3 regions of the Desulfovibrio sp. 6_1_46AFAA genome follow, and region 3 is predicted to be linked to each of the others. Evidence: predicted binding sites of a transcription regulator. Region 3 holds the regulator's gene; each other region holds the start of a gene.

Region 1 (7,550 bases), on a different contig from region 3:
CGGGCAGTATACGCTCTGGACCACTCAAGACTATGAGGCATGACGCACCTCCCGCGTTTTGAATTTGGGCTGGATATCCTGCAACAGAAGCATGTCCGCCTGCTGTTAAAAAAGCCGCAAAGCCTTCGGCGCGAAAAAACGGCGGCGCACGGCCTTATAGGTTTGCGGCCGCACACCGAAACGGCAGTGCCAGAGCGGGCAGCTTCCGCGCGCCGGGCAGGCCCGCACCTCGCGCCGATTGCCCGCGCAGTTCATGCACTGCCGCCGCACGGCGCGCAAGGCAGCCCGCGCAACATCGCCCGCCTCGACAGCCTCCGGCGCCACAGGCGATTCGCCGGGCAGGGCCGCCATGCGCCAGGCCCACAAAGGGCACTGGTCATCAGGACAGGAACGCACCGATCTGGACGATGCCCCCTGGCATTCCAGGCAGAACTGCCGAATGGCCGCTATGGCGCCGCTTCTGGCCATGCTTACTCAGCCGCCGCCCCGCAGCATTTCTTGTACTTTTTGCCGCTGCCGCAGGGACAGGGGTCATTACGGCCCACCTTTGGATCGGGCCGCCGGTAGGCTGTGGGACGCAGGGCCACGCCGTCCACATAATAAATTTTATCGTCCTTGCGCCGGAAAAAACTTTTCTCGCCCAATTGCCGGGGAATGCCGTCCAGCTCATAAAAGGCGCGGAACTCCACGATATCGTAAAGCTCGCCGTTTTCGCCCACAGGCGCGTCATCCTCGCACCGGCCCATTTCCAGACGCAGCCAGCGCACGTCCTTGCCCTGCTCCGCCAGTTTTTCCGCGGAGAGTCCTTCCCGGAAATCAGGATGCGTGCTCTCCACCAGCCAGTCATAACGCCCCAGGGCATAGGCCGAATAGCGGGAACGCATCAGGGCTTCGGCGCTGGACGGCCAGGCCGCGCCGTCAAGACAGGGGCCGCAGCATTCCGCGAGAGACAGTCCGCTGCCGCAGGGACAGAGTTGGGACATGAAAAAAGCCGCCTTTCTTTATCCACAGCCCGGAATGGGCCGCACCGATCTCTTACAGCATAGCCTATGGCCTGACGGGCGGCAAGAGCGGGCCGGGGGGATGGCCTCAGGCGCGCGCGTCCTTTTCAGGCACCGGGGCGGCGGGAGGAACGGGATCAGCGGCGGGCCGCAGGCAGACCAGGCCACCGAGGAGCACGGGTGCCTCCTCCAGCAGGATCAGTTCCAGAACGCCCTTGTGCAGTTTTTCCGCACGGGCTTCGCCCAGGGGCCGCCCGTCAGCGTCCAGAACCATACGCAGGTCGCCTGGGCGGGGCGCTTTTGGCCCTGAGGCCAGGCACCAGATACGGCAGGGGGGGCTGTTCCGGCTGACGCGAAAAATCTCGCTGCAGCCCAGTTCCGTCAAAAGGCGCAGATAGCGGCGGCCCAGCAGATAGGTGCCCACGCCGCAGACAATCCCGAGGGCGCCGGACCAGGCAGCCAGAATAAAGGGATTCCAATCGGCGATCCGGCGGATGTAGGAAGGCGAACCCGCCCGCCGGGCAGCTTCGTCGGCCCAGACCACCAGAACAAAAGGTTGCTCGGCCTGGCCCGCGGCCCCTTTGAAGGACACGCGCAGCTCATAACTGCCCGGCTCGGCCTGGGGTTCGGCCTGTACCCCGCCGCGCCACATGCCGTTGCCGAACCAGTAACCGGTGAAAAAGCCTTCCAGATTGAAATGCAGGGGGGCGTTTTCGGGCTTGAAACGTATCAGCACATCACTGTCGAGCGGATTTTTGAGCGCTGACGGACCGGAAAGCGAGATGGCCTCGCCGGGCAGGAGGTCCACCTGATTGGAACCGGTGCGCATTTCCGCCAGCAGGCCGTCCATAAGCCCCAGCAGGGCCACGGCCAGCAGAAAGGCGCTGATCTTGCCCACAAGACGCTGGCGGCGGCGGGCCTGGCGGCAAGCCTGCCAGAGAGGTGTGTTGAGCTGTGAAAGCATATCTCTCCTTATAAGGGCAAGCGGCGGCGGGGACAAGCAAAAAGCGCGCGGAAGCCGCGCGCTTTCAGACTGATGGCAAACTCCGCTTCGCGTGGTTTGCGCCACCAACGGCGGCTTCGCCGCCGGGTGGAAAGACACGAAAATCAGTCGCTTAACGGCGCGGCAAAGCCGCGACCTGCTCCTGATTTTCGGGGCTGCCGACTTTGTCGGCAGCCTCAACGCGCGTGGAAGCCGCGCGCTTTCAATCCATCCCGGACTGCCGTGTCGTTCAGCGGGCCAGCAGGCATGTGCCCCCAGCCTCCTCCAGCACATGCCAGCGCACCAGTTGGCGGCCCTTGCGGGGCAGCTCGATCAGGCTCTCATGCTCCGCCGGAAAACGCCGCCGGATCAGGCGCGTCAGATAAAAGGCCCCGGTCCAGACCGGCACGGTGATGCCGAAAAACCAGCAGCAGAACACCGCTTCCGACGGCCATGACGACCACTGGGAGGCCCGGTACATGGACAGGAACACCGCTCCCAGCATGAGCAGGTTGGCCATAACGCGAATCAGCCCGACATACAGGGATTGTTTGTAGCTGTTCATGGCATTTCTCCGGCCTGCGCCGCCCCGTGGAGCGGGGCTTGCGCCCCGCTCCCGGTTCTACGGCGGATTTACTTCTTGAAGATGTTGGTCTTGCTCACGTTCATGATGCGGATGGCCTGGCCCTTGTCGGCATTGCGGTAGGCAATGCGCATTTCGTCGCCTGCCGTCCAGACATAGGGGGGCAGATCCAGCGCGGGCGCGGGCACCTTGAAGGTGATCAGAGCCTGCAGGCGCTTGGAGTACACGGTGACGGTCTGCTTTTCCTTGTCCACGACGGGGAAGGTCTTGCCCGCCACCTTGGGATGCTTGGCGCTGATGTTCTTCTCCACGTCCGTGAATTGCACGGGCAGTTCCTTGATGCTCTTGGAATCCGGGTCATACAGCAGCAGAGCGGACTTCTCCAGTTCGATCATCAGGCGGCCGCCCACAGTGGGGGCCGGGCCCATGTCGCGGGCTTCGGCGGGCAGCTTGAAGGTATGCACATCGCCGCTGTAATGGGGCGCGGACTGATCGTGAGTCACGTCCACCACGATGGTCAGGGTTTTCGCGGCCGGGTCGAAGGCCACACAACGGCCCTGTTCCACGCCGCCGTCAAAGTCGCAGGCCGCGAGAGCAAAGGAGAGGGCCAGGACCAGCGTAAGCAGCAAACTACGTATTTTCATGGCTTGTCTCCTTCTAGTTGCCGGCGGCTTGTTGCTTCTTGGCCGCCAGTTCCGCCTTGGCGCCCTGGACCATCCGGATGGTGATGTAAATGGAGATGGCGCTCACGAAGCCCAGTACTTCCACAGTAGCCAAGGGTCCGAGGATCCAGCCGTACACGGGGAACTGAGCCTGGAGCAGCTTGAGCACGACGGACATCAGGCAGCCGAGCACGGCCAGACCGAACACGATGCGGATGCCGTAGCCCTTGACGTACTTGGTGGCGACAGTGCCGATCTGGGCGCCGATGGCCGCGCCGCAGAGCATGATGATGGCGGCCAGCAGTTCGACGCGGCCCTTATACGCATAGGACGCCGTGCCGTACAGGCCGGAGATGGCCACTTCGAAAAGGTCCGTGCCCACGGCCAGATGGGTCGGGCAGCCGATCAGATACACCAGAGCGGGCATGCGGATCAGACCGCCGCCGATGCCCAGGATACCGGCCAGCCAGCCGGTGAACAGGCTGACGATGATAGGCAGCCACGCCGAGCAGGTGATGTTGGCATGCTTGAAGTGCACGACAGGAGGAACCTTGAAGGCCTGGAGCTTGGTGGCCCAGTCCAGACCCACGGCGGTCTTGTCCAGTTCCTGCTTGTGAGCCTTGGCTTCGCGCTCCTTCCTGCGGCGCAGGGCCACGTCATGGAAGACCAGCCAGGCCAGCAGAACAAGCAGCACCACGTACAGCCAGCGGACGACCTTGTCCACCGAGCCGATACGTTCAAGCCACATGACCATCTGGGCACCGATTTCAACGCCCACGACGGTACCGACCAGCATGGTCAGGCCCAGCGCGTAGTCCACGTTGCCGAACTTGCCGTGCCGCATGGTGGAAATCAGAGATTTACCGGCCATCTGCGCCACGTCGGTGCCGATGGCGAAGGCCATGGGGAAGCCGAGAATATTCAGACCGGGGGTCACCATCCAGGCGCCGCCCAGACCGAAGAAGCCGCCGATGACGCCGACGCCCAAACCAAGAATGACCAGACCGGGCCAGAAAATACTCACGCCGGAAATGGGCATCAAAATATACAGCCAATCCATATCTGCCTCCTTTCCGGGCTACTTTTCAGCCAGTTCGCGGTGTTTGAGGTCGATGCCGATGCGCGACATGACGACGTCGGCGAGAAGGCCGAGGATACAACCGAGAATCGGAATGATGATCATGGTCAGAATAGCGAAGAAGAAGTGGCTTTCATTATACATCTCCGCCCACCAGTACAGAAGGCCGTCCAGTTTGCGGGTGTCGGCCACGATGACCACGTCGGCCTTTTTCTTGGCCGCCAGAGCCAATGATGGCATAAGTACGGGCAGCATCAGCGCGCAGCCCATAATCCAGGTCCAAAGCCTGCGCATTTTCTTCATGACATCCTCCACATTGTTTGGTTCCCATCAGGCGGCACGGCCGCCGCATCAAACTACCTGTCAGCGCAATTGTGAAAATATTAGCAATGCCCGTGCCATTGCGTGATTTATGGTGTTTTTTTCGCGCTATACGGGCAAAATCCATTGAGGCCCTTGTCAAAAGAGCTGTTTTTTTCTATGCTCCGTCCAGGGATTGCGCTATTTTTGCGCAAATAGGGAGGAGTATGCGCGTTTTTGGCTCCGTCACCGGTGGAAGCTCCGTGGAAACCGCCCTTTTTTTTGCGAATCGCAGCCTCGCCGGCCGCATGCTGATGCTGGGGCTGCCCTTGCTGGCCCTGGTCCTGGCGCTTATCTTTTTCGCCACCGGGCGCAGCATCGAAAACATCGTCAATCGTGCAATAACGCGCAACGCGCGACTTCAGGCCCAGGCAATGAGCCTTGCGCTGGAGCAGACCCTGGTGGAAACGCGCAACCAGTTGCTGATCCTGGCCGCCGGCTCCATGGACCGGCAGGAGATGGTGCGCCGCCTCAAATTCCGCTCCCGGGCCGACGGCCTGCGCTATCGCGAAGTGGCCTTCATGGGCCTGACGCCGGAAAACCGCTATCTTCTCCTCAATTACGGCGGCGAAATCATTGCCGTGCCCCCTCACGTGGCTCTGGACGCCCCGGCGGGCCCCTTCCACAACATCAGTCCCGGCCAGAAACCCGGCAACGTCAACGTGGGCCAGCCGCTGGAAGTAACCTATTCCATGGTGCCCATCGACAAGTCGCTGCAAAGCCTGGCGTTTTATGTGCTGCGTTTTTCCACGCCCATTTACGACGCGGCGGGCAATTTTCAGGGCATTCTGATTCTTTCGCTGGATCTCAAGGCCCTGCGCGACACCATGTCGCTGTTTTCCTCGCCCGACGCACCCATCAACGGCGGCGAGGAAACCCGCGTGCGCAGCCTCTTTTTCGACCGGGACGGCTGGATGCTCTTCCAGTCCGAAAGCCTGGACGCGGATTCCGGCGAAAGCCTCTTGAGCTCCGACGCGGTACGGGCCGGTTTTCGCGGAGATTTCGGCCGCCCCGGCTTCAGCCCGGCCTTCCGGCCCGGCCCCGAGCATATCAACTACTGGACCATGGTAGCCGAGGTGCAGGCCGGCCGGTCCGGCCAGCTTTCCCTCTCGGGCACCGGACCGGTCTGGAATACCGGCCAGAATCGAGTGGAGGGCGTAAGCTACGCGCCGGTGACCTTCATGTCCGGACCGGAAGGGCCGCGTGTGGTGGTCGGCGGCCTCGGCATGCTGGACAGCAGCTTTACCTCCACGCGCACGGGCATGCAGTTGTTGAGCATTTATTCCCTGTGTTTTCTGGGCGGCACGCTGCTGTTGGGCCTGAGCCTCTGGTGGCTGGCCCACAGCACCGGCAAGAGCCTGAACAGGCTTTCCGGCGAACTGCGCAGCCGCAACGAGCACGACAGCGCCGACGCGCTCAATCTTCCCCCCATGCCGCTGGAACTGGAAAGAATCAAACGGAATGTGAACATTCTGCTCGCCAGGCTGCGCCGGGCCAAGGCCGACCAGATCTCCCAGGCGGCGGAACAGAACGCCCAACAGCAGCGGGAACCGGTGGAGGACCTACCCGATCCGGCGGATTTGCCGGTCCGCGGCCTGGTGGGCACCTCCCTGCCCATGCAGACCCTCTACGGCCAGATCCAGAAGGCCTCCCAAGTTCTGGCCGACGTGCTGATCGTGGGCGAGACGGGCACCGGCAAGGAACTGGTTTCCGAATCCATTCACCGCTTGAGCGACCGCGCCGACGGGCCTTTCATCACCATCAACTGCGGCGCGCTGGACGAGGCCCTGCTCATGGACACCCTGTTCGGGCACGTCAAGGGCGCGTTTACCGAAGCCAAGCAGGCGCGCAAGGGGGCTTTTCTGGCCGCCGAGGGCGGCACCCTGATGCTGGACGAGGTGGGCAACGCCGCGCCCAAAGTGCAGCAGGCCCTGCTCCGCGCCCTCTCCACCCGGCGCATCCGCCCCCTGGGTGCGGACCACGACGTGCCCTTCGACACCCGGATCATCGCCGCCACCAACGCCGAACTGCGCGGGGACGGGCAGGACGGCTCCTTCCGCGACGACCTTTACTACCGCCTGGCCGTCATCACCATCCAGACCCCGCCTCTGCGCCGGCGCAAGGAGGACATCCCGGCCCTGATGGTCCACTTCATGGCTGAAGCCGTCGCCACCCGCGAACAGGGCATGCCCCGGACCATTCCCAAAATCAGCCGGGGCGCGCTGGAAAAGATCATGCGCCATCACTGGCCCGGCAATGTGCGCGAACTGAAAAACACCCTGACCCGGGCCTTGACCTTTTGCGACGAGGACCTGATTCTGGCGGAAAACATCCAGCTTGATCCCGGCGTCCAGTACGAGGCCCGGCATGGAGCCGATCCGGCCGCCTCCGCCGGGGAACAGCCCGGCGACACCGCGCCGGAGAGAACACGGGACGGAGAACGGGACAAAACCCGGGACGCGACAGCCCGCCCCGCTCCGAATCAGGACAAGGTCACGGCCGGGCCGCCTGTCGCGCCGGACCCGGAACAGCTCAACCACCGCCAGCGGGAACTGCTGCCGCGCCTGGCGGCTCTGGGCAGCGTGAGCCGCCAGGAATACCAGAACCTGGCCGGGGAAGGCATTTCCATGCGCACGGCGCAGTATGATTTGCAACAGATGGTGCGGCTCGGCCTGATGCGCAAGGAAGGGCGCGGCCCGGCCCAGCGTTATGTGATCGTGCAGCCCGGCGGATACGTTCCGGCTGACAAAGGACGCTCCTGATGAACGCCGTACAGAGCCTGAAAAAACTCCTGGGCCTCAAGCCGCGCATCAGCCGCGAGCAGGCCATGGCCGCCTTTACCCGCCGTTACGCCTCCTTCAAGGAATTGCTGCAGGCCAATGCC
Region 2 (7,550 bases), on a different contig from region 3:
AAGACCCTGCGCCACGGCGCCGGAGCGTTCCAGCGCGGCTTTGTCGCAGAGCATGATTTTCAGGCCATGTTTGTCACCCCAACGCACAGCTTCGTAAGCGACGCCGCAAGCGCCCATGCCGCCGCCCACGATGAGCAGGTCAACCGCATGTTCTTTCACTTCGGGTTCGCTGATGGCTACGCCCTTGGTCGCTTCCTTAACGGGAATCATCGGCATAATTGTTTCTCCTTATCGCACTAGCGGTTGAAACGGCTTAACGACCGTGTTCCATGCAGGTGAAGACCTTGTCGGCGTCGGACACGTCGAACTTCTTGCCCAAGGCTTCCTTCGGAGCGGCCAGAACCTGCTCGGTGAACAGCAGTTCATCTTCCAGGTTGGCGCCTTCGGGATGGCCTTCAAAGGGCTTGATGGAACCTTCAGGCGTGGTGCGAATGGGGAACTTGAAGCGTTTCACGCTACCGTTGCGGAACTTGACCGTCCACATGATGGAGTCGGCCGAACGCATGGGGATACAGGTGCCGCCCATGGGCGCGAAGTCCGCGTAGGGACGGGCCGTGATGGCGCCCTGCGGGCAGATCTTCACGCAGGAATAGCATTCCCAGCAAGCGTCGGGTTCCTGGTTGTAGGCCTTCATTTCCTCGGGGTCGAGGATCATCAGGTCGTTGGGGCAAATGTACATGCAGGCCGTCTTTTCGCCACCCTTGCAGCCGTCGCATTTGGACGGATCGACAAACGTCGGCATACGTATCCTCCAACTCTTAAAAGTGTTACAAAACTCCCGCCAAGCCCTCGGCGAGGCGTGCGCGATCCCTTGCCGGCACGCCAAGTCAGTCGCGCGCCTCGAAAATTATGGGGGCGCATGGCTTGCGCATTTAGTAACAAGCGAGCGCTGTTCGCGTCAAGCCCCTTTTGCAAAATTTCGCGGGATCTTCACAATGCCCTCCCCCGTAAAGCCAGTAAAACCAATGCCTAGAGCATATTCGGAAAAAGAGGCCGCGTAAAGCCCCCTTGCCGTTTTTTCCCGGCCGGGCGCCCGGGACAGGCTCGAAAACGCCCCCGGCGGCCGCCGCGTGCCCTTGCCAGCGGACGCGTTTCGGGCTAACAGGCTTGCGCAGACAAAAATCAACCCCCGCCGCACGCATTTCCCGCAGAGGACCGAGCATGACCGAGCAAGCCCACGACACCCGCCCCCGCCGCCCGTTGCGCGAGGTGGTCGGCGACATTGACCGCGACATCCTGCGCCTGCTGCTGCGCCGCCACAACCTGCTGGCGCGCATGCACAAAAGCAAGGGTTTTCTGGACCCAGCCGAGGAAAAGGCCCTGCGCGAATCCTGGGAGGCCGCCGTCTCCCGAGTGAGCCGCGACGCCCGCCTTTCCGGCCGTTTCTTTTCATTGATGCAGGAAGTGGAATTTCTGCCCCGGCCCAACATCAGCCAGGACCGTGAGGCGGGCGACGCCGGCCAGGACGCCGGGGCGGAACGCCGCCCGGCCTTCAACCTGGCTCCGCCCCTCAGACCCGTGCGTTTGAGCATGCCCGCGCCCCTGGCCTGCCGGGCCACGCGCGCCTGGCTCATGTTGGCCGCGGCTTCGGGCCGGCCCCTGCGCATTGAACCCGGCCTGATGAACGACCCCATCGTGGACTGCGTGAAGGCGCTCAATCAGCTCGGCGCCGCCCTGACCCGCGAAGAGGACGGCGTGACCGCCCGCGAGGCCGCGCCCCTGGGCGCGCCGGACAAGGTGCTGCACGTGGGCGACAGCGCCTGGAATTTCTTCCTGCTGCTGGGCCATTATCTGGGCCGCCCCTCGCGGGCCAAGTTCACCGGCGAAACGAGCCTCAAACTGGCGGATTTTTCCGCCGTGCGGCATTTTCTGCCGCAGATGGGCGCGCGCCTCGTGCATGTGGTGCCCAAGAGCGACGGCCTGCCCGCACGCCTGGAGTGCTCGGGCATTCTGCCGGACGCCGTGAGCCCGCCCGCCGACGTTCCGGCGGAGCTGGTTGAAGGCATCCTGCTGGCCGTGCCCTTTTATGAACGCGCCCTGACCTTGGATCTGGCCGCCCATCCGCAGCGGAAGCTGATTCTGGCCCGCGTGCTGCCCATTTTGCGCGCCGCCGGAGCGGATTTCAGCCTGACGGAAAGCCGCGTGCGCGTGGCGCCCGGCCCGCTGCGCCTGCCCGCGCGGCCCCGGTTGCCGCTGGAGCCTGAACTGGCCGTCTTTCTGCTGGGCCTGCCCCTGGTGCTTTCCGGCGAAACCCGCCTGGACGGCGACTGGCCGCAATGGCCGGGCGCGCAGGCCGCCTGGGAGCTTCTCCGGGCGCTGGGCCTGGATCTGCGCCTTGATTCGCGCCCCGGCCAACCCGACGAAAACAGGTCGGACAGCGCGGTGCGTGCCAAAGCCGACGCAACGCTGAAACGCGCCTGTCTCGCGGATCTGCCCGCCGAACTTCTGGCCGAGCTGCCGCCGGACTGGGCCCCCCTGCCCGTGGCCCTGGCCGCCTGCGCGGCCCTGCGCGGCGGCGAGGCGAGCCTGCCCGAGCTGCCCGGCGCGGACATGAGCGAAGTAACCAGTTTCCTTCACGCCGTGGGTCTGGAGCGGAGTGTCGAAGGACGTTTGTGCAAAACAGAACAAGCAGCCTCCCAACTGAACGCCGCCTCTGCCTGGAACGCCCCTTCGCCGGTCTGGGCCTTGGCCCTGGCCCTCACCGCCTGCGCGCGCGATGCGCGCGGCCAGGGCTTCCGCCTGGGCAATCCCGGCGTCATGACCGGCCTGTACCCGGCCTTCTGGGCTCTGTACAACGCCCTGCCCGAACCGGCGGCCAAACGGCCTGTCAGCGGTGAAACACCGGCGGCTCCCACCCGGCGGCGGATCATCACTTCAGTCGTGGCCGTGCCGCCGGAGCTGCCCGAGGAATAGAAGCGCGATTTTTCAACGGCCCCGGAGCAGATCAACTTTGAGTTCAGGAGGCCCGCCTCGGCGGTTGCGCCGGAGCCGCGGAGACGAACACCAAACACAGAGCCCCGCCAGCGTATGCAGGCGGGGCTCTGTGCATAAAGGCATGGACGCGGCGTTTATTCCTGAGTAAAACGGTAAAGCCGCACGGCCAGGGGTTGAAGGTTGTCCTGGCCCATGGCCGAAACCACAAAGGCATAGTCTCTGCTCTGGCCCGCCGGAGGGCAGGGGCCGCGATAATGACGGGTCAGGCCGCCCTCGGGAATGACGCCCGAGCCGTCATTATCCCAGGAGCCGCCGCCGAAGAAGCGTTCTTCATCGCCGTACTCCACCAGACGCACGTCAAAGGTCCGCGTGCCGTCCGGCGCGTTGGCGACGAGAATTTCCGGGGAGATGCGCGAGCAACGGTGCAGATCGCGCAGAGTGACGGTAATGGTCATATCGACCTGTTCGTCCTCCGCATTCTTGGCGGCGCAGGCGGATAGAAGCAGGGCGGCGAAAAGCGCGGGCACAATGAGCCGCGCCGTTTTAGCAAATACAGTCAGACGCATTCAGAGCCTCCAATAGAGATTGCTTTCTCCAGCTCAGCAAAGGTATAACCAATAGTCATGGCGAAGACAACAACCATCAGGAGTCGTTTATGTCAGTTCTTGCCGACAGCGTGACCGGATACCTGGGCAACGCTTCATGGATCCGCCGCATGTTCGAAGCCGGCGGCCAGCTCAAGGCGCGCTTCGGCGCGGAAAATGTCTATGATTTCAGCCTGGGCAATCCCGACCTGCCCGCCCCTTCCGCCGTGGCTGAAGGGCTGCGCGATTTCGCCGAACACGCGGGCGAACCCTTTGCCTTCGGCTATATGCCCAACGGCGGCTTTCCCTGGCTGCGCGAAAAGCTGGCCGCCCACCTCAGCGCCGAGCAGGGCGTCAAGCTCGCGGCCGACGACGTGTTGCTGAGCTGCGGCGCGGCGGGCGGGTTGAACGCCTTTCTGCGCGCCGTGATCAATCCCGGCGAGGAAATGATCAGCTTTGCCCCCTACTTTGTGGAATACGGCTTCTACGTCGCCAACCACGGCGGCACGTTCAAGGCCGTCATGAGCCAGAAGGACACCTTCGCCCCGGACCTCAAGGCCCTGGAGGCGGCCATCAGCGAAAAGACGCGGGTGGTGCTGATCAATTCCCCGCACAATCCCACAGGCGTGATCTACAGCCGCAAGGCCCTCACGGCCCTGGCAAGCCTGCTGGAAAACAAGAGCCAGGAATACGGGCGGCCCATCTGGCTGGTGGCCGACGAGCCCTACCGCTTCCTGGCCTATGACGGCGCGGAAGTGCCTTCGGTGCTGCCCCTCTACCCCTATGCCGTGTGCATCAGCTCTTTTTCCAAAAACCTCTCCCTGCCCGGCGAGCGCGTGGGCTATGTGGCCCTTTCGCCCCGGTTGCGGGAAAAAGCCGAGCTCATGGCCGGCCTGACCCTGACCAACCGCATTCTGGGCTTTGTCAATCCACCGGTCATCGGCCAGCACATCATGGCCAAGGCCCTGGGCAGCCAGGTGGATCTTTCCGTCTACGCGGCCCGGCGCAAAGCCATGGCCGAAGTGCTGCGCGACGCGGGCTATGAATTCCAGATGCCCGCTGGCGCGTTCTATTTCTTCCCCAAAGCGCCGGGCGGCGACGACGTGGCTTTTGTGAACAGGCTGCTGGAAGAGCGCGTGCTGGCCGTGCCCGGCTCGGGCTTCGGCTGCCCCGGCCACTTCCGCCTGGCCTTCTGCGTGGACGAAAGCGTGATCCGCAAGGCCGCCGACGGCTTCGCCAAAGCCCGCGCGGCCATCCAGTAAAAGGAGACACGGCATTATGACCCGGCATCCGTTTTCACTTCCCGCCCTCGCCGATCATACCGAGAACCGCATTCCGGCGGTTCTCGGACTCTTGCCGGGCGTGCTGGCCTGCATCCTGTTCTGCGCTCTGCTCTGGACCGCGCCCGTCTCCGCCCAGGCCAAGGACGTCAGCGTGCAGGAGGCGGCGGCTCTGCTGCAGTCCCCGCCCGGGGGGCTGCTGATTCTGGACGTACGCACGCCCGGCGAATTCCGGCAGGGACATCTGACCGGCGCGCGCAACCTGGACTTCTTCGGCGGCCGCTTCGATCTGGACGTGGCGGCCCTGCCCAAGGACAGGCCCGTGCTGCTCTACTGCCGCACGGGCCAACGTTCCGCCGGAGCCTTGGAAGCGCTGGAGCAGGCGGGGATCAGGAACATCCTGCATATGAACCAGGGCATTGAAGCCTGGGAGAAGGCCGGGCTGCCCCTGGAAAAATAAGCGACAGTTCATGAGGATGTAACACTGAAATGCTCTGATTTGCCGTTGGCATGAATACTGCTTCCCTTGGGGGCGGAGAGGAAGATTTTTCCTCTTCGCCCGCTTTTTTTAGAGCAAGATACCTTTTTAAAGGTAATCTGCTCCAGGAGGCAGCACGTGAACTCGGCACTGTACATCGGAGCCACCGGCATGAAGGGCCTGAGCCAGGGCATGCAGGTGACCACCAACAATCTGGCCAATGTCAGCACCATCGGCTACAAGCAGCAGAATACCCTTTTTTCCGATATGCTCTCCACGAGCCAGGGCGGTACGGGCGACTGGTGGAACGCCCAGGAGAATTCGCGCGTGGCCCTGGGCCAGACCGGCAAGGGCGTGCAGGTGGACGCGGTGCGCACCATTTTTCAGCAGGGCGCTCTGGAAGCCACCAATACGGTCACGGACATGGCCATCAACGGCAAGGGGTTCTTCCAGGTCAGCGACGGCGCGAATCTCTACTACACCCGCGCGGGCGACTTCCGCCCGGACAACGAGGGCGTGTGGCGCACCCCCACGGGCCTGGCCCTCAACGGCTACCAGTATAACACGGACGGCAGCCTGGGCGGCCTGCAGGAAGTCAAGATAGACAGATTCGGCACCATGCCCGCCAAGAGCACGGCACGGGTGGATCTGACCCTCAATCTGAATTCGAACCAGAACAAGACCGAGGATGCCGACAATCCCTATTTCGGGCTGCTGGGGCTTTACAACGCCGCGGGCAAGCCCCCCCTTTCCTCCGACTCCTACGCCTATTCCCAGGCCATGACGCTCTACGACGCCGACGGCAAGGCGCGCACGGTCACGGCCTATTTCGACGGCACGCCCGACAGCACGGCGGGTTCCATGATTGAATTCGTCATTGCCGCCGGAGCGGCCGCGGGCAAGACCGATGCGGACGGCAACCCCGTTCAGCCCTCGGAGGGCGACGGCCTGCTGATGAGCGGCGTTCTGCAATTCGACGCCTCGGGCCGGTTGACCGGCATGTCCGCCTTCACGCCCTCGGTGGAAGGCAGCAAAAATCTTGCGGACTGGCAGCCCGCCCAGTTGGAAGGCGGTCTGCCCCAGCTCAATCTGGACGGCGCGGCCATGACCGTGAATTTCGGCATCAGCGCCGCCGGAGGCTGGCAGAACGCCCCCGCCTCGGCGGCGGAGGTGGGCACGGACCAGAGCAAACTGCCCTCCATGGGCGCGGACGCCGTGCGCGCCGAGGGTGCCACCACGGCCTACAACAGTTCCTCGCCCACGGGCGCCTACAAGCAGGACGGCTATGCCGAGGGCACGCTGAGCACCATCGGCATCAATCCCGACGGCACGGTGGTAGGCCGGTATTCCAACGGCCAGGGCCAGAACCTCTGGCAGATCCCGGTCTGCCGCTTCACCAGCGAGGACGGCCTGCGCCGCGAGGGCAGCAATCTTTTCTCGGCCACTGAGGAAGCCGGGCAGATGGAAATGGGCGTGGCCGGAACGGAAAACTACGGCACCGTGAACGCCTATAACGTCGAAAACTCCAATGTGGACATGGCTACGGAAATGGTCAACATGATCATCACCCAGCGCGGCTTCCAGTCCAACAGCAAGGTGGTGACCACGGCGGACCAGATGCTCCAGAAGGCCATGGAACTGAAGCGTTAGAGCATTTCAGCATTGAAATGCTTTAACGGCCGAACACGGTGAGGCGCGCCGCGAAACGAGCAGTGTTTCAAAGGTTACCTGCTCTGGCCCGCACCTGAACCCTCCGAGCGGCAGATTCTGCCGCTCGGTATGTCCTGCCCACGGGGACCGCATTCTTGCCCGGCGGACCGGGATAGGCTATTCTGACGTGGCGGCGGCGTGCGTTTACGCGGCCCTCTTGTCCGTCACCGTCATCCCCGAGCCTCCCATGTCCGACATAACCCCCTTTCTTCCCTCGCAACTCTACGGCGTGATCGGCTGGCCCCTGGCCCAGAGCCTTTCCCCGCTGCTGCACAACAGTGGTTTTCAGGCGCTGGGCATTCCGGCCGTTTATCTGCGCTGGGAAGTGCCGCCGGAACGCCTGGCCGCTTTTGTGGACAGCGTGCGCCTGCTGGGCATCCGGGGCTGTTCGGTGACCATTCCGCACAAAATGGCCCTGCTGCCCCTGCTGGACCGGGTCAGCGAACAGGCGGAGCTGGCCGGGGCGGCCAACACCGTTTATTGGGACGGCGAAGACCTCTGCGGTGAAAATACCGACGTGAGCGGCTTTCTGGCCCCGCTGGCGGCCGTGCCCCTGGAAAACAT
Region 3 (7,550 bases):
AGGGTCGGCCATGACCTGCTTGGCGCGCTCCGCATGGGTGCGCATCCATTTGCCGCCCATGAACAGCGTGGCCGGGATATGCTCGCGCCGCAGGAAATTGATGGCGTCCGCGTCGTAGCCCGTGGTGGTTGTTGCCAGTTCGCAGAGATCAAATGTCAATGCCACGGCCTTCACACCCTCAGGCAGCATCACCCGCCGAATGCTCCCCTCTTCCTGAGGCGGCAGGGGCGGCAACTGCATACGCGGCAGACGTCGTTCCGGTGGGGCGCTGTTGTTGGGCAGGGCACGCCGCTGATCGGCGGGCGTGGCCTGCCAGAGATGTTCAAAAGTGTGTGCATCCTCAATGTTGGCTGGCTTATCGGTCCGGCTCCAGACCGCCAGAGGAGGCAAACAGCAGGCCACAACGACGCAGAAGATAAAGCAATAAAGCCGGATTTCGGTATTCGCCATGAGTGTTCCCTTTTCCGACGCTTGAATTGCCGGCCGTATAAAAAAACAGGCAGCCGCAAAAATGCAACTGCCTGCGTTCATGACTGGTGCGCCCGGCAGGAATCGAACCTGCGGCCTACAGCTTAGGAGGCTATCGCTCTATCCAACTGAGCTACGAGCGCGTCGCCCCACTTGTAGGGGCTCTTTTTACGCATGTCAAGAACAGGGCTGCTGGAGGCCAAGGCAGACGCATCTAATTTCAGCTTTTGCTGACCTCTTATTTGACGGGATTATCCGTCAAAACCAGCCTTTTTGGCGCTGGCGACGTCATCTGGGGCTTTTTGCTGCTCATGTACTTGAGTACATTCCGCGCAAAAAGCGCCATTTTCCTTGCCAGCGCCGAAAAATCTTAGTTTTTAGGATTCTCCCGGCACCAGCCATCCGCCTGCGCTTCGCTCCGGCGGAGCAAAGGTGGCTTTGCCTAACTCCGTAGCGTGGTCAGATAATTCTATTAACTATTTTAAATAATTAAATTATAAACACGCTGGCCGCGTTTTTTTAGATGCGTCTGCCCTGTGCTGGAGGCTCGGTCTTGTCCATCCGTATCGGACAAAACGGGCTATGCAACACTGGGAAAACGGTATCCCGAGCCCTCAGGGCAGGCTTTTCTGTCCGGCCCAGATCAGCAAGGCCAAGGCTCCCAGGCTGCAGGCCAACACCATGTACGCGCGTCGGGTTCGCAACGAAAGTACCGCGCCCATCAGGGCCGCCCCGTACAGCATGGGCCAGCTCAGTACCGACAGTTGCGGCAGGGCCTGGCGCGCCGACAGCACGGCGATCAGGCAAAATAACAGGGCGTAACATACGACGTACAGCATGAACTGCCAGAAGGCCCGAAGCAAAACAACATGCAGAACAGCTTGACCGGGCGTAAGGACAAAACAATCACCGGCGCACCAGGCTTCTACCCTATCCACTAAATAATTTTCATGGATGCGCAGGCTGCGCTCCATAAAACCGCCCAAATAGGCGGCCAGAATGACCAGTATCAGGGGCAACAAAAGAGGACCCGGCCGGTTCAGCCCGAAATGCGAGGCCAGAGGAAAAAGCAGCAGAAAGCTCAGGCTGCCGAAGGGGGGCACTACGCTGCCCAACTCCAACACATCCAGCCAGAGCAATTCAAGAATGATGCCGAGTGAGAGCGCCAGAGCCCAATCGGAGGTGTAAAAGCCCGTGATCAGCGCGAGGCATATGGGCCTGTCCAGCAGGCCGATGATGCATGAGGAACGAGCCGCCCCAGCCAGGACAAAAAAAAAGCGTACGGAAGCCCCGTGTATATCAGCTCAGAAAAGTTGATCATAAGAGCCTCGTACGTTTTCAGTGGGAACGCAGCGGAAGTCCAGCTGCACAAGGTGCTGCTGAATAATGCGTAAATCTTCCCTGTCCTGTGCTGAAAGCGCCACATGGGGCAGTAATTGCAATTTGTCCGGCCCGTAGTGCAGATTGCCCATATTGAGCACCGGCATTTCAATGCCCTCATCACAGGCCCGGCGGGCATCCTGGCAGTTGGCAAAAAGCACGAAGCTGTCGTCTCCGCAGGCATCCAGTGTGGCAGCAAGTTCGCGCACCGGGATAAAATGAGTGATTACGCGCTGGGGTATGGCCAGCTCCACAATCTGCCGGCGTAATAGATCCGTAGCCAGTTCGTCATTGGCCACTACCAGATGTTTGGCGCCGGTATACGGCAGCCATGCCTCGATCACCTGCCCGTGTACCAGGCGATTGTCCACGCGAAACCACATTGCTCAGTCGCCCGTTTTGTCACGGGCCTTGTTCCGCAACATGCTGCCGGCCACCACAATACCTTTGGCCCCGGCTTCACCGGCGATGCGGGCCAGTTCGTTCAGCTCTTTGTCGCGGGACGTGAACACCTTCAGAAGCATGGGCAGATTGACGCCGGTCACCACTTCCACCTTATGGCTGCCCAACAGGGAAAGGGCCAGGTTGGTGGGGGTGCCGCCGAACATATCCGTAAGAATAATAACGCCCGCGCCCTTATCCAGGCGTTGGGCCGCGTCGTCCAAACGGCGCACTGTTTCAGAAACTTCATGCGCCACGTCAACGCTGATGGAACTGCAATCGCTCAGCGGTCCCAAAATAAATTCGGCCGTACGCAGCATGGCAGAACCGTAGTCCGCATGGGAGACCACAATGATCCCGACTTGTGTCGTCTTGCTTTCATCCGTCATGGCATTCCTCACGGTTCACAACCTGCCAGCTTTTTCAGCCAAGTTCAAGGTGCCGGTGCTCCAGAGAGGTCGGGTAGTCCGCCTGGCGAAGCGCCTGTGACAATTCTTCGGCCATAGCCACCGAGCGGTGCCGCCCGCCGGTGCAGCCCACGGCGATGGTAATCCGGTAGCGGCCTTCGGCCTCCATCAGGGGCAACATGAAAAAAAGCAGGTCCAGCAGTTTCTTGCGGAATTCCACCGCGCTGGACGAGGCGAAAACATAATCGGCCACGGCCTTGTCCTTGCCGCAAAGGGGGCGCAGCTCTTCCACAAAATACGGGTTGGGCAGAAAGCGCAGATCAAAAACCGTGTCGGCTTCTCGGGGCACGCCGTACTTGAAGCCAAAGGAAATCACATTGACGCGGATAGCGCGCAATTTGTCCTTGTTGCCGCTCCAACGCTTTTGAATGGAACGCCGCAGGTCATGGATGGAAAAACGCGAAGTGTCGATAACCAAGTCGGCCATTTCCCGCAAAGGGCGCAGGCGGTTGCGTTCGGCGGCCAGGGCGGCTTCAAGGCCCATGCCCTCCCGCTCCAGCGGATGCGGGCGGCGGGTGGTGGCGTAGCGGCGCATGAGCTCCTGCGCGTCAGCCTCCAGAAACAGCAGAAGCGGACGGATACCCTTGGCGGCCATAACGCTCAGGGCGTCGTTGATTTCATCCGGGAAATTGCTCTGACGCATGTCCATGCCCAAGGCAATGCCCATGAAATGACTCATGGAAGGGCGTTCCATCATAGCGGCCATTTCCGGGGCCAGACTTGCGGGCAGACCGTCCACGGCGAAATAGCGCAGATCTTCAAAAACCTGCACGGCCGTACTTTTGCCCGCGCCGGAAAGACCGGTGACAATACAGACCTGCACAGGGCGGTCATGGGCGACTTTGGGCGTGTCAGCAGATGAATCCGGATCGGACGGGCTGCGGCAGGGGGGCTGCTGTGACGTGCTCATACGTATACTTCACTGGGAGCCACCGGGCCGATCTTCGTGCGAAGACAGGCCCGGCGGAAAAAGTATGGCGGAACGGCTACAACACGGGATCAATCAGGGCGTAGCCTGTAGTGCGCCGACGGTAAACCACATTGACGCGATTGCTTTCGGCATTGAGAAAGACCAGAAATTCGCTGCCGATGGAATCCAGTTGCATCAGCGCCTCATCCAGGTGCAGCGGCTTTGGCGCGAAGCGGTCCGTGCCCACCACGGTCTGACTTTCCTCGGGCTGGGCTTCCAGATTGTAGGTAAAGACGTCCACATCGGCATTGCGGGCCTTACGGCGTTGTTCCTTGACGCGGGACACCTGACGCTTGATCTGGGCTTCCACCTTGTCGGTCACAAGGTCGATAGCCGCGTACATATCGGAGGTCTGCTCGGTGGCGTTGATATGCAGGCCCTCGCCGGAAACGGTCACTTCGCAACGATGGCGGAATTTATCCACCGTCAGCACGACGCTTACTTCCAGACCCGCGGACTTGCCATAAAACCGCCCCAACTTTTCCATGCGGCGGCGGGCATACTTCTTCAAATGATCGGAGGCCTCAAAATTCTTGAAGGCGAAAGAGATATTCATGCGTTCCTCCTTGGGATTGCAAAGCACCGCTGTGAGATCAGAAGTGCTCCTTACGCCGTGACGACGAGGGAATGTCCAGCGCCGTGCGGTACTTGGCCACCGTACGCCGGGCAATATTCACTTTCAGGCGCTCCTTGAGCATTTCTCCGATGCGTTCGTCACTCAAGGGGGCCTTGGAGTCTTCATCGGCTATGAACTTCTTGATCAGCGCCTTAACGCTTTCCGAGCCGACCTGACTGCCGTCGTCCAGCTCAAGGCCGCTGTTAAAGAAGAACTTCAGCTCAAAAATCCCGTGGGGCGTCGCCACGTATTTGTTGGTAGTGATCCGGCTTACGGTTGATTCGTGCATGCTGATATCATCGGCAATGTCTTTCAGAATCAGCGGAGCCAGTTTGGTGACGCCGTTTTCAAAAAACGGCTGCTGGTGGCGCACAATGCTCTCCACCACCTTGTACAGCGTACGCTGGCGTTGATACAGGCTCTTGATCAGCCAGGAGGCCGAGCGCATTTTTTCCGTACAGTATTCTTTTTCCTTATCCGAGGAAGATCCCATATTCATCTGGCAGAGCGAGGAAAGCTGCAACTGCGGCAAACCGTCTTCATTGAGCAGAATGACGAATTCATCGCCCATCTTGTACACAAAGACATCCGGGCTCACATAGGTGGGTTCGCCGCCGCCGAAACTGGCGCCGGGCAGTGGATCAAGGCTCTGGATGATGTTCAGATATTCCTTGAGTTCCTCCATATCCAGCTTGAACTTGCGCAGCAGAGGCTTGTAGCGCTTGGCCTCCAGATCTTCCAGATGGGACTGGACCAGATCGAGAAGAATGGGATCCCGGTCATAGTTCAGACTTTTCAGCTGGATCAGCAGACACTCGCGCGCGTCGCGCGCGGCCACCCCTATGGGATCAAAAAGCTGCACTCTTTCCAGCACCGCCCGCACCTCGTCGGGCGTGGATGTGGTCATCTCCGCGATTTCTTCCAAGGTGGCCTGCAAATAGCCGGAGGAAGACAGATTGCCGATGATGACCTCGCCGATTTCCTTTTGCGCCTCGGTCAGCATGGAAAGGCGCAGCTGCCAGAGCAGATGCCCTTCCAATGTGGGCTTGGCGGCATAACGGGCTTCCAGAGGAGAAATTTCTTCAGCCGCTTCAAAGTCACGCGGCTGTACTTGGCGCGGAGTGCTGGCGAACTCGCCGAGATAGTCCTCCCACGAGGCATCCTTGGCGAGTTCCTTGTCGTAGACCTCTTCTTCAACGGCCTCCCGGCGCTCTGTCTGGGAGGCCTGATCCGAAGAAGACTCATCACCCGAGAGCTCCTCAAGAAAAGGATTGTCCAGCATCTCCTGCTGCACGGTTTCCAGTAGTTCCACGCGCGAGAGCTGAAGCAGCTTGATGGCCTGCTGTAACTGCGGCGTCATGACCAGTTGCTGAGCCAATTTCAATTGCTGACGAAGTTCCAGTGCCATGTCTGCTCTTTTAGGCTGATAAGCTACAATGTCTGAACGGAGTTCTCATTTACAAAAATTGTGCCATATGCTGAAAAATTATGCAATAGACGGAAGCTGCGAACAAAAAGGGAAAGGCCGCAAGGCTTGCGCCGGGTGGCGGCCCCTACGGAAACCGCAGGGAACCAAGTCTCAGTTACGGCAAAGGGGAGGCCTCAGGCCTCCCCTTTCATACATCACAAGCCAAGCGACAAAACGGCGCTCAGGCTTTGGATTGCTTTTTGGCCGCCTTGATGAATTCGCGGAACAAAGGATGGGCTTCCATGGGGCGGGATTTGAACTCGGGATGGAACTGACAGCCCAGGAACCAAGGATGGTCGGGCAGCTCCATGATTTCCACCAGAGAGTCGTCCGGCGCCGTGCCGCTGAAGGCCATGCCCTTCTGGCCCAGAATTTCCTTAAAGGCATTGTTGAACTCATAGCGATGGCGATGCCGTTCGTCCACCATATCCTTTTTGTAGGCTTCGTGGGCCTTGGTGCCGGGCAATACCTTGCAGGGATAGGAACCCAGGCGCATGGTGCCGCCCTTATCGCTGCTGGCGTCGCGTTTTTCCACATTTTTGGTGCGGAAGTCGAACCATTCGGTCATCAGGTAAATAACCTTGTGGTCGGACAGAGGATTGAACTCCTCGGAATTGGCGTCGTCCAGACCGGCCACATGGCGGGCAAATTCAATGACCGCGCATTGCATGCCCAGACAGATACCGAAGAAGGGCACGTGTTTTTCGCGGGCGTAGCGGATAGCCGCGATCTTGCCCTCCACGCCGCGGTAACCGAAGCCGCCGGGCACCAGAATGCCGTCACAGCCCTTGAACACTGAAGCCGCGTTGTGTTCGGTCACATTTTCGGAGTTGACGTAGCGCAACTCCACAGCCACCCGGTTGGCCACGCCGCCGTGGATCAGGGCTTCGTGCAGGCTCTTGTAGGCTTCTTTCAGGTCAACATACTTGCCCACAATGGCAATGGTCACCTTGCCCTGGGGATTGGCGCTGTCGTGAACCAGCTTTTCCCAGGATTCCAGGTGGGCATTGCGCGCGGGCAGGCGCAGCATGATGGCGACTTTCTGGTCAAAACCTTCCTCATAGAACTTGAGGGGCACTTCATAAATGTTGTCCACGTCCACGGAGGAAAAGACCGCGTCCTGGTCCACATTGCAGAACAGGGCGATCTTTTTGCGCATTTCCTGGGGGATGCTCTGTTCGCAGCGGCAGAGGATGATGTCCGGCTGGATGCCGATGGAAAGCAGCTCCTTGACGCTGTGCTGGGTAGGCTTGGTTTTGTGTTCACCGGCGCAACGCAGATAGGGCACCAGGGTCAGGTGAATGTTCAGGCAGTTGTCGCGCCCCAGTTCCGAACGCAACTGGCGGATCGCCTCCAGGAAAGGAAGACCCTCAATGTCGCCCACCGTGCCGCCGATTTCTATGATAGCCACGTCCGGCGCGCCCTCGCCCTCGGCCAGGGAAAGCACAGTATGCTTGATCTCGTCGGTGATGTGCGGGATCACCTGCACGGTGGCGCCCAGATAGTCGCCGCGCCGCTCTTTGGCAATGACGTGATTGTAGATGGAGCCCGAGGTGGTGTTGTTTTTGCGCGACATGGGCACGTTGAGGTAGCGCTCGTAGTGGCCCAGATCAAGGTCGGTCTCGGCCCCGTCGTCGGTCACGAAAACTTCGCCGTGCTGGAAGGGGTTCATGGTGCCCGGATCCACATTAATATAAGGATCCAGCTTCTGAATGGTCACCGACAGGCCGCGCGTCTGTA

What was found. Region 3 encodes sigma-54, which starts transcription at its own class of promoters, with help from an activator protein. Its sites were predicted from a motif close to CTGGCACGGNNNNTGCTT; they were not measured.
Region 1: the regulator sigma-54 is predicted to act here: its motif matches at 4,691-4,708, upstream of HMPREF1022_RS15630 (DVU0150 family protein).
Region 2: the regulator sigma-54 is predicted to act here: its motif matches at 5,304-5,321, upstream of HMPREF1022_RS07305 (flagellar hook protein FlgE).

What each region holds. Positions count from the first base shown of each region.
Region 1 is NZ_JH114305.1:172,551-180,100, forward strand. Features, by position in the region: gene HMPREF1022_RS15595 (hypothetical protein) at 1-41, opposite strand, end outside; gene HMPREF1022_RS15600 (hypothetical protein) at 106-468, opposite strand; gene HMPREF1022_RS15605 (YchJ family protein) at 471-983, opposite strand; gene HMPREF1022_RS15610 (hypothetical protein) at 1,090-1,965, opposite strand; gene HMPREF1022_RS15615 (hypothetical protein) at 2,234-2,548, opposite strand; gene HMPREF1022_RS15620 (DUF4881 domain-containing protein) at 2,617-3,210, opposite strand; gene HMPREF1022_RS15625 (sulfite exporter TauE/SafE family protein) at 3,224-4,288, opposite strand; gene HMPREF1022_RS15630 (DVU0150 family protein) at 4,307-4,609, opposite strand; gene HMPREF1022_RS15635 (sigma 54-interacting transcriptional regulator) at 4,834-7,428, shown strand; gene HMPREF1022_RS15640 (PEP/pyruvate-binding domain-containing protein) at 7,428-7,550, shown strand, end outside.
Region 2 is NZ_JH114302.1:134,529-142,078, reverse strand. Features, by position in the region: gene aprA (adenylyl-sulfate reductase subunit alpha) at 1-216, opposite strand, end outside; gene aprB (adenylyl-sulfate reductase subunit beta) at 254-742, opposite strand; gene HMPREF1022_RS07325 (hypothetical protein) at 1,162-2,913, shown strand; gene HMPREF1022_RS07320 (hypothetical protein) at 3,069-3,500, opposite strand; gene HMPREF1022_RS07315 (pyridoxal phosphate-dependent aminotransferase) at 3,590-4,780, shown strand; gene HMPREF1022_RS07310 (rhodanese-like domain-containing protein) at 4,797-5,258, shown strand; gene HMPREF1022_RS07305 (flagellar hook protein FlgE) at 5,415-6,926, shown strand; gene HMPREF1022_RS07300 (shikimate dehydrogenase family protein) at 7,174-7,550, shown strand, end outside.
Region 3 is NZ_JH114300.1:473,144-480,693, forward strand. Features, by position in the region: gene HMPREF1022_RS01895 (polysaccharide deacetylase family protein) at 1-450, opposite strand, end outside; tRNA gene HMPREF1022_RS01900 (tRNA-Arg) at 535-611, opposite strand; gene HMPREF1022_RS01905 (hypothetical protein) at 1,083-1,607, opposite strand; gene HMPREF1022_RS01910 (PTS sugar transporter subunit IIB) at 1,773-2,231, opposite strand; gene HMPREF1022_RS01915 (PTS sugar transporter subunit IIA) at 2,235-2,678, opposite strand; gene rapZ (RNase adapter RapZ) at 2,713-3,666, opposite strand; gene hpf (ribosome hibernation-promoting factor, HPF/YfiA family) at 3,743-4,282, opposite strand; gene rpoN (RNA polymerase factor sigma-54) at 4,320-5,750, opposite strand; gene HMPREF1022_RS01935 (CTP synthase) at 5,992-7,550, opposite strand, start outside.